Regions from separate parts of the Streptomyces sp. NPDC014891 genome, predicted to be linked through region 2. Evidence: riboswitches for the same ligand, from Rfam matches in the RefSeq annotation. Region 2 holds a riboswitch; each other region holds the start of a gene.

Region 1 (3,270 bases), on a different contig from region 2:
CGGTCGGCGGAGACCACCAGGGCCGCGAGCGCCGTGGTGAGAGGCACGGACGCGACCAGACCGATCGATCCCACCAGGGTCCGGACGATCTCCTCGGCGACCAGCTCGCTGTTGGCCACCGTCCCCATGCTGCTCTGCGCGATGGAGAAGAGCAGCAGCAGCGGGAGGGCGGCACCCGCGTAGGCGAGCACCAGCGTGTTCACGACCGAGGCGATGTGGTCCCGGCCGATCCGGATGCCGGCCCGGTACAGGGCACGCGGCCCCATGCCCGGATCGGCCTGCTTGAGCTCCCAGACCGCCGACGTCTGGGTGACCGTGACGTCATCGAGCACACCGAGCGAACCGATGATCACACCGGCCAGGAGCAGGCCGGACATGTCGATCTCCGGGTACAGGCCGTGGATCAGGCCGGTGTTGTCGTCGGTGTTGCCGCTCAGCGAGGCCCAGCCGATGAACACCGAGCCGAGCAGGCCGATCAGCAGGAGCGAGATCAGCGTCCCCAGCACCGCGACCGAGGTCCGGGCCGAGAGCCCATGGCACATGTAGAGGGCGATCAGCATGATCGCACTCGATCCGACCACCGCCACGACCAGTGGGTTCGACCCGTCGAGGACCGCCGGCAGGATGAAGAACGTCAGGATGAGGAAGCTCACGACCAGCGCGACGAGGGCCATCACGCCTTTCATCCGGCCGACCAGCACGACGGCGACCGCGAAGATCCCGGCCAGCACCGCCAGCGGGAACTTGCGGTTCACGTCGGTCACCGAATACTGCAGGTCACGCGGCGCGTCGGGGGCGTAGGCAACCACCACGCCCTGGCCCTCGTGCAGTTGGCGCGGGGCGTCGGGCTGCACGATCTCGGTGAACGTGCGCCCCTTCTCCGGACCGCTGGTGACCTCGATCGTCGCCTTCCCGCACGTCCCCTCCTGCGACCTGACCGCCTCGCGCCCCTCCGGCGTCGAGGTGTCACCGGTGGGCGGCACCTGACCCGCGTTCACGGAGGCGCAGTCGACCTGCTGGACCGAGACGACCCTGCCCTGCTCGGTCTGCCGGTCGAAGCCGACGCCGGTGCGCTCGTGCGGGGGCGTGCCACCGGGCCACAGCACCACCAGCCCGACCACGACCGCCGTGGCGAAGGGGATGAGGATCGCGGCGATGACCCTGCGCAGATGCCGGGACACCGGGGTCGCGGGCCCGTGGCTGTGGCTGTGCCCATGGGATCCGTGTGCCGGACCGTGCCCGTGCGAGGCATGCGGCGCGGCATGCTCGTGGGGCCCGCGGTCGTGGTCGTGGCCGTGCGGCTCGGGGGTCTGTCGGGGGGAAGTCACCGACCGATCATCGCAAGAACGGCAGGGGCCCACTGTTCAGCACGCCAGGGATGACGCTAGCGTGGTGGCACCTTTGCACACGCGGGAGCTCGGAGCACCGGGCTGAGAGGGCGCTGATCACCGTACGCGCGTACCGATGTACGTACGGGAGGAGGCTGCGCCGACCGCCGAACCTGTTACCGGGTAATGCCGGCGTAGGGAGATCGGTCTCATGACCATTCAGGATGCACGCACGCCTGCCTCCGAGCAGAACGACACCTCTGCCGACGGCGCTCGCACGCCGGGCTGGCACAAGGGATACGTCCAGGGCTCGCGCCCCGACCTCAGGGTGCCGGTCCGCCAGGTGCACCTCACCAACGGCAAGGACGTCACGCTGTACGACACGTCCGGCCCGTACACCGACCCGGGCGTCGACACCGACGTACGCCGGGGCCTTCCGCCGCTGCGCGAGAACTGGATCATCACGCGCGGCGACACCGAGGAGTACGCGGGCCGGCCGGCCCGTCCCGAGGACGACGGCATCAAGCACACCTCGCCGCGCGGCGGGGGACTCAAGAACCTCGACGCGGTCTTCCCCGGCCGCCCGCGCCTGCCGCGCCGCGGTCGCGAGGGCCGGGCCGTGACCCAGCTCGCGTACGCCCGCCGGGGGGAGATCACCCCGGAGATGGAGTACGTGGCGATCAGGGAGAACGTCTCCCCCGAGGTCGTGCGCGAGGAGATCGCCGCGGGCCGCGCGGTGCTCCCGGCGAACGTCAACCACCCGGAGATCGAGCCGATGATCATCGGCAAGCGGTTCCTGGTGAAGGTCAACGCCAACATCGGCAACTCCGCCGTCACCTCCTCCATCGAGGAGGAGGTGGAGAAGATGACCTGGGCCACCAAGTGGGGCGCCGACACGGTGATGGACCTGTCCACCGGCCGCAACATCCACACGACCCGCGAGTGGGTCCTGCGCAACTCCCCCGTGCCCATCGGCACCGTGCCGCTCTACCAGGCACTGGAGAAGGTCGACGGCCGCGCCGAGGACCTGAGCTGGGAGATCTACAAGGACACGGTCATCGAGCAGGCCGAGCAGGGCGTGGACTACATGACGGTGCACGCCGGCGTGCTCCTGCCGTACGTGCCGCTCACCGCGCGCCGCAAGACCGGCATCGTCTCGCGCGGCGGTTCGATCATGGCCGCCTGGTGCCTCGCGCACCACAAGGAGAACTTCCTCTACACGCACTTCGAGGAGCTCTGCGAGATCCTCGCGACGTACGACGTCACCTACTCGCTCGGCGACGGGCTCCGCCCGGGGTCGATCGCGGACGCCAACGACGAGGCGCAGTTCGCCGAGCTGCGCACGCTCGGCGAGCTGAACACGATCGCCAAGCGGCACAACGTGCAGACGATGATCGAGGGCCCCGGGCACGTCCCGATGCACAAGATCAAGGAGAACATCGACCTCCAGCAGGAGATCTGCGAGGAGGCGCCGTTCTACACGCTCGGCCCGCTGACCACGGACGTCGCGCCCGCGTACGACCACATCACCTCCGGCATCGGCGCGGCCATGATCGCCTGGTGGGGTACGGCGATGCTCTGCTACGTCACGCCCAAGGAGCACCTGGGCCTGCCGAACCGCGACGACGTGAAGACCGGCGTCATCACGTACAAGATCGCGGCCCACGCGGCGGACCTGGCCAAGGGCCACCCGGGCGCGCAGGAGTGGGACGACGCGCTGTCGGACGCGCGCTTCGAGTTCCGCTGGGAGGACCAGTTCAACCTGGCGCTTGACCCGGACACCGCGCGCGAGTTCCACGACGAGACGCTGCCCGCGGAGCCCGCGAAGACCGCGCACTTCTGCTCGATGTGCGGACCCAAGTTCTGCTCGATGAAGATCTCGCAGGACATCCGCCGGGAGCACGGCGGCGACCTGAAGGCGGACGAGATCGAGGCCGGAATG
Region 2 (3,270 bases):
CCGGTAGTAGTCGAGCCCGTAGCCGTGGGAGGTGGCGAAGGAACGCTCGACGAGCACCCCGAGCGGCAGCACGACCAGCAGGACGATCGACAGCAGCACGCCCGCGAACAGCGCCCACTGGCCGACGCCCCGCGGCCGGCGCGACGTCTGCTCGGGCGCCACCATCCGCAGCGCCGTCTCCCGTCGGCGGACGGCCCGGGCGTGCACGGCGAGGACGGCGCCGACGGCGGCGAACTGCAGCATCGTGAGGACGGCCGCCGTGGTCAGGTCGAAGCGGACGACGGTCTGCCGGTAGATCTCCGTCTCCAGGGTGGAGTACGTGGAGCCGCCGAGGATCTCCACGACGGCGAAGGAGCTCGCCGTGAACAGGAAGACCATGAGCGCCGCCGCGGCCACCGAGGGGGCCAGCGCCGGCAGGGTCACCGTCCGCCACGCCCGCCAGCGGGACGCGCCGAGCACCCGGGCCGCCTCCTCCTGCCGCGGGTCCAACTGCGCCCACAGTCCGCCGACGGTCCGTACGACCACGGCGTAGTTGAAGAACACATGGGCGATCAGGATGGCCCAGACCGTGGTGTCGAGCCGTACGCCCCACAGCTCGTCGAGGAGGCCGCCGCGCCCGACGAGCGCCAGGAAGGCCGTACCGACCATGACGGTCGGCATCACGAAGGGCACGGTGACGACGGCGCGCAGCAGCACCTTCCCGCGGAACTCGAAGCGCGCGAAGACGTACGCGCCGGGCAGCGCGATCAGCAGGGTGAGACCGGTGGAGGCGAGCGCCTGCCAGAGCGTGAACCACAGGACGTCGAGGATCTCCGGCCGGCTCAGCGTCTCGCCGAACCGGCCGAACCGCCACAGCCCGTCGACCCGGAGCCCGCGCTCGACGATCGAGACGACGGGCCAGGCGAAGAAGAGCGCGAAGAAGGCGACGGGCAGGGCCATCAGGCCGAGCCGCGCCGCGCTTCCCCGGCGGTCGGGGACTACTTCAGAACGAGTGACGACCACTGCTGGATCCACGGGTCACGCTTCTCGGCGATCTTCTCGGGCGCCATGGTCTCCGGCTTGTCGATCACGACGCCGTGCTTCGTGAACAGCTCGGGCAGGGCCGCGTCCTTCGCCACCGGGTTGACGAACATCTGGAGCGGCATGTCCTCCTGGAACTTCTTGGAGATCAGGAAGTCGATCAGGGCCTTGCCGCCCTCGGGGTTCTTCGCGCCGTTCAGCAGGCCCGCGAACTCGGTCTGCCGGAAGCAGGTCCCAGTGGACACCCCGGTGGGGGCGGTCTTCGGCTGCGGCTCGGCGTAGAGCACCTCGACCGGCGGGCTGGAGGCGTACGAGACGACGAGCGGCCGGTCGCCCTTGGCCTGCTTGCCGCCGGCGGAGCCGGAGAACTCCTGGTTGTAGGCGAGCTCCCAGCTGTCGACGGTCTTGACGCCGTTGGCCTTGAGCTTCTTCCAGTAGTCCTGCCAGCCGTCGTCGCCGTACTTCGCGGCCGTGCCGAGGAGGAAGCCGAGGCCCGGGGAGGAGCGCTCGGGGTTCTCGACGACGAGCAGGTCCCGGTACGCGGGCTTCGCCAGGTCGTCGAAGGTCACCGGCGGCGCCAGCTTCTTGTCGGCGAAGTACTTCTTGTCGTAGTTGACGCAGATGTCGCCGGAGTCGATCGGGGTGACCCGCTGCTCCTTGTCGAGCCGGTACGCGGCCGGGACACCGTCGAGGCCCTTCGCGGCGTACGGCACGAAGATCCCGTTGTCGAGGGCGCGGGACAGCAGCGTGTTGTCGACGCCGAAGAAGACGTCGCCCTGCGGGGAGCCCTTGGTCAGGATCTCCTTGTTGACGGCCTCGCCGGCGTCGCCGCTCTTCAGCACCTTGACGGTGAAGCCGGTCTGCCGGGTGAACGCGGCCAGCACCTCCTTGGAGGCGTTGAACGAGTCGTGGCTCACGAGGGTCACGGTCTTGGGCGCGGGCGCGCCGGACGGGCCGGACGCCTTGCCGGCGTCGTCCGCGCCGCAGGCGGCGAGGGTGGTGACGCCGAGCGCCGCGACGAGCGCGGCGGCGGCGGCCTTCTTGATGCTCACCGGAATGGTGCTCACTGAGATTCCTCCTGGGTGTGACCAGGAAGAGACGCGGCCCTGCCCACGACCGGCGGACCGGACGCGGGCAGGGCGCAACAGCTTGAGTTAACGACCGAACTTCCTACCCAGAATGACCTGGGCAAGGTTCAGAGGGTCTGCGGTCCTACGGTGACCGCACTCTCAGCGCTGTGGCGCTCCCCTGTCGGAATATGGAGATGTGTTCGACCTCAGAGTACAAGGTCAGCGTTCGGCGGCCGCCAGCTGTCCACAGGCACCGTCGATCTCCTGGCCCCGGGTGTCCCGCACGGTCACCGGCACGCCGTGGCGGGCGATGGCCTCGACGAAGGCCTTCTCGTCCTCCGGACGCGAGGCCGTCCACTTCGAACCCGGCGTCGGGTTCAGCGGGATCAGGTTCACGTGGACCCGGCGCCCCTTGAGCAGTCGGCCCAGCAGGTCGCCGCGCCACGCCTGGTCGTTGATGTCCCGGATGAGCGCGTACTCGATGGAGATCCGGCGGCCGGACTTCTCCGCGTACTCCCAGGCCGCGTCGAGGACCTCGCGGACCTTCCAGCGCGTGTTAACGGGCACCAGGGTGTCCCGGAGCTCGTCGTCCGGGGCGTGCAGCGAGACGGCGAGACGGCACTTGAAGCCCTCGTCGGCGAAGCGCAGCATCGCGGGCACCAGACCCACCGTGGACACGGTGATCCCGCGCTGCGAGAGCCCGAGGCCGTCCGGCTCGGGGTCGGTGAGGCGCCGGATGGCTCCGACGACCCGCTTGTAGTTCGCGAGCGGCTCCCCCATGCCCATGAACACGATGTTGGAGAGCCGCGCCGGTCCCCCGGGCACCTCCCCGTCGCGCAGCGACCGCATGCCGTCCACGATCTGGTGCACGATCTCGGCGGTCGACAGGTTCCGGTCGAGCCCGGCCTGCCCCGTCGCGCAGAACGGGCAGTTCATCCCGCAGCCGGCCTGCGAGGAGATGCACATGGTCACCCGGTCCGGGTAGCGCATGAGCACCGACTCGACGAGCGTGCCGTCGTGCAGCCGCCACAGGGTCTTGCGGGTGGTGTCGTCGTCGCACGAGATGTGCCGGACGACGGACATCAGATCGGGCAGCAGCTCCCCGGCCAGCTTCTCCCGCGAGGCGGCCGGGATGTCGGTCCACTCGGCGGGATCGTGCGCGTACCGCGCGAAGTAGTGG
Region 3 (3,270 bases), on a different contig from region 2:
GGCGCACGGCGATGAGCTGGCCTTCCTTGATCAGCTGCCGCACGCGCGTCACCTCGACATCGAGCATCTCCGCGATGTCGGGCACATAGAGCCAGGCGGGGACGAGCGCATCGATCTTCACGTCAATCTCGGTCACAGGACAAGCCTGCCATCCCGGACTGACAGCCGGTAGTCGGGCCCCGCGCGACCGCCGCCTCGAGGGGGACGGCGGGGCCCGATCGGCGGGACGCCCCCTACGCGACCGCCGCCTTGAGGGGGACGGCGGGGTCCGCGGCCCGGGCGGGGTCCACGGCGGTCCCGGCCTCGATCAGCTTCCGTCCCTGGGCCAGGTCGCGGGGGCGGCCCACGGCGAGCAGGGCCACCGGGACCCCGGCCCGGAGCCACAGCACGGACCAGGCCGGCTCGGCCGGGTCGCCGCGCCAGAGCAGCTCGTCCGCGTCGGCGTGGTGGCCGGCGAACTGGACGAAGCGGCCGAACTGCTCGGACCAGAAGTACGGGACGGGGTCGTAGGGGCCGGGATCCTCGCCGGCGTCCGCCCCGGCGATCGTCGCGGCGACGGAGCGGGGACCCTGCAGGGCGTTGTCCCAGTGGTGGACGAGGAGGCGCCGCCCGTAGCGGGCGGAGGGGAAGGAGGCGCAGTCCCCGACCGCGTACACGTCGGGCAGGCTGGTGCGCAGCCGCTCGTCGGCGGTGACGGCGCCGTCGGGGTCGAGGGCGATCCCGGAGCCGGTGAGCCATCCGGTGGCGGGGCGGGCCCCGATGCCGACGACGACCGCGTCGGCGGGCAGCTCGCGGCCGTCGGCGAGGACGACCCGTCCGGGTGCGCCGGGTTCGACCGTGTGGACGCGGGCGTCGGTGAGGAGTTCGGCGCCGTTCTCGCCGTACCACTCGGCCATGGGGGCGGTGACCTCGGCGGGCAGCGCTCCGGCGAGGGGGCGGTCGGCGGCCTCGACGACGGTGACGGCGCAGCCGGCGGCGCGCGCGGCCGTGGCGAACTCGGCGCCGATCCATCCGGCGCCGACGACCACGACGTCGTGGCGGCGCTCCAGGACGGGTCCGAGCCGGACGGCGTCGTCGAGGGTGCGCAGCAGATGGACGCCGGGGACGCCGTCGGTGCCGGGCAGGGTGACCGGCTGGGCTCCGGTGGCGAGGACGAGGGCGTCGTACGCGACGGGTCCGGCCTCGGTGTCGATCTCGTGGTCGGCGGCGCGCAGCCCGGTGACGTCGAGGCCGAGGCGGAGCTCGATGCCGAGCTCGTCGAAGTCCACGTCGAAGGCGGAGTCCTCGGCCTTGCCGAGGAGGACGGCCTTGGAGAGCGGGGGCCGGTCGTAGGGCTGGTGGGGCTCGGCCCCGATGAGGGTCACGGGGCCGGTGAAGCCCCGTTCCCGCAGGGCGACGGCGGTCTGGACGCCCGCCATGCCGGCGCCGACGATCACGACGTGCTGCTGTGCCTGCTTCTGCTCGCTCACCCGACCACCTTACGCATCTGACGGACCGTCAGGAAGGGAGGGGTCTGCGCCCGGCCCGGAGCGGAAGCTAGTGTGTCGGGCGTAAAGCACTCGCGGGAGCCCGGACGCACCGGGCTGAGAGGGAGGCTGGGACGGCCTCCGACCGTACGAACCTGATCCGGGTCATGCCGGCGAAGGGAGGGGCTGGACGCCCATGCGTTCTTCCGAAGTCCACACGCCAGAGGAGCACGCGCCAGAGGTCCGCGCGGCCGCGGACCACGCGCCGGGAGCCGGGACGCCGGACGCCGCAGGACCGCCTGCCGCGCGGCCCGCCGCCGGAACGTCCGACGCCGGGCCGTCCGACGCTGGACCGCCCGCCGCCGGGCCGTCCGACGTCCGCGGGAGCGACGTCCTCGTGGTCGGGGGCGGGATCATCGGCCTGGTCACGGCCTGGCGGGCCGCCCTGCGCGGCCTGCGCACCGCCGTGGTCGACCCGGCCCCCGGCGGCGGCGCCGCCCACGTGGCGGCCGGGATGCTCGCCGCCGTCACCGAACTGCACTACGGCGAGGAGACCCTCCTCGGGCTCAACCTCGCCTCCGCCGCCCGCTACCCCGCGTTCGTCGCCGAACTGGAGGAGGCCACCGGCCACGACGTCGGCCACCGCGCCTGCGGCACGCTCGCCGTCGCCCTCGACGCCGACGACCGGGCCCATCTGCGCGAACTGCACGCCCTGCAGAGCCGCTGCGGACTCGCCTCGGAGTGGCTCAGCGGCCGCGAGTGCCGCCGGCTGGAACCGATGCTGGCCCCCGGGGTGCGCGGCGGGCTCCGGGTGGACGGCGACCACCAGGTCGATCCGCGCCGGCTCGCCGCCGCGCTCCTCGTCGCCTGCGAACGGGCCGGAGTGGTCTTCCACCGCGCCCTCGCCGAGCGCCTGACGGTGCGGCGGGACCGGGCGCACGGTGTCGTGCTCGCCGGGGGCCGGGAGCTGACGGCCGAGCAGGTCGTGCTCGCCGCCGGCAGCCTGAGCGGCCGCCTCGCGGGCGTGCCCGACGAGGTGCTGCCGCCGGTGCGCCCGGTGAAGGGCCAGGTGCTGCGGCTGCGGGTGCCCGCGCCGTACGCCCCCTTCCTCTCCCGGACGGTCCGGGCCGTCGTCCGGGGCAGCCACGTCTACCTGGTGCCCCGCGAGAACGGCGAACTCGTCGTCGGCGCCACCAGCGAGGAGCTCGGCTGGGACACCACGGTGACGGCGGGCGGGGTGTACGAGCTGCTGCGCGACGCCCACGAGCTGGTCCCCGGGCTCACGGAGCTGCCGCTGACCGAGACCCTGGCGGGCCTGCGCCCCGCGTCCCCCGACAACGCCCCGCTGCTCGGCCCCACCGCCCTGCCCGGGCTGCACCTGGCCACCGGCCACTACCGCAACGGGGTCCTGCTCACCCCCGTCACCGGCGACGTCATGGCCGAGGTGCTCACCACCGGCGCCCTCCCCGACGAGGCCCGCCCCTTCACCCCGCGCCGGTTCTCCGCCGCGCCCGCCCCCGTACGTCAGGAGCAGCCCGCATGAACGTGTCCGTGAACGGAGAGGCCCGCGTGCTCTCCGGCCCCGTCTCCCTCGGCGCCCTCGTGGCGACGCTCACCAAGGCCCCGTCCGGGGTCGCCGCCGCCCTCAACGAGACGGTGGTGCCGCGCGGGGCCTGGGAGACGACGCTCCTCGGCGAGGGCGACCGGGTCGAGATCCTCACCGCGGTCCAGGGGGGCTGAGCACGATGTCCGACGACCTGTTCACCCTGGGCGGTACGGAGTTCTCCTCCCGCCTCATCATGGG

The links. Region 2 has a riboswitch for thiamine pyrophosphate ahead of ACF09E_RS15610 (thiamine ABC transporter substrate binding subunit). Riboswitches for the same ligand answer to the same signal wherever they lie in the genome.
Region 1: linked by a shared signal. The riboswitch ahead of thiC (phosphomethylpyrimidine synthase ThiC) and the one ahead of ACF09E_RS15610 (thiamine ABC transporter substrate binding subunit) in region 2 are both predicted to bind thiamine pyrophosphate.
Region 3: linked by a shared signal. The riboswitch ahead of thiO (glycine oxidase ThiO) and the one ahead of ACF09E_RS15610 (thiamine ABC transporter substrate binding subunit) in region 2 are both predicted to bind thiamine pyrophosphate.

The regions. Positions count from the first base shown of each region.
Region 1 is NZ_JBIBWF010000011.1:71,616-74,885, forward strand. Features, by position in the region: gene ACF09E_RS28665 (YibE/F family protein) at 1-1,328, opposite strand, end outside; TPP riboswitch at 1,400-1,546, shown strand; gene thiC (phosphomethylpyrimidine synthase ThiC) at 1,540-3,270, shown strand, end outside.
Region 2 is NZ_JBIBWF010000005.1:63,066-66,335, forward strand. Features, by position in the region: gene ACF09E_RS15605 (ABC transporter permease) at 1-939, opposite strand, end outside; gene ACF09E_RS15610 (thiamine ABC transporter substrate binding subunit) at 978-2,072, opposite strand; TPP riboswitch at 2,170-2,280, opposite strand; gene rlmN (23S rRNA (adenine(2503)-C(2))-methyltransferase RlmN) at 2,310-3,270, opposite strand, start outside.
Region 3 is NZ_JBIBWF010000009.1:69,013-72,282, reverse strand. Features, by position in the region: gene ACF09E_RS24945 (Rv2175c family DNA-binding protein) at 1-136, opposite strand, end outside; gene ACF09E_RS24940 (NAD(P)/FAD-dependent oxidoreductase) at 234-1,418, opposite strand; TPP riboswitch at 1,552-1,665, shown strand; gene thiO (glycine oxidase ThiO) at 1,663-3,009, shown strand; gene thiS (sulfur carrier protein ThiS) at 3,006-3,206, shown strand; gene ACF09E_RS24925 (thiazole synthase) at 3,212-3,270, shown strand, end outside.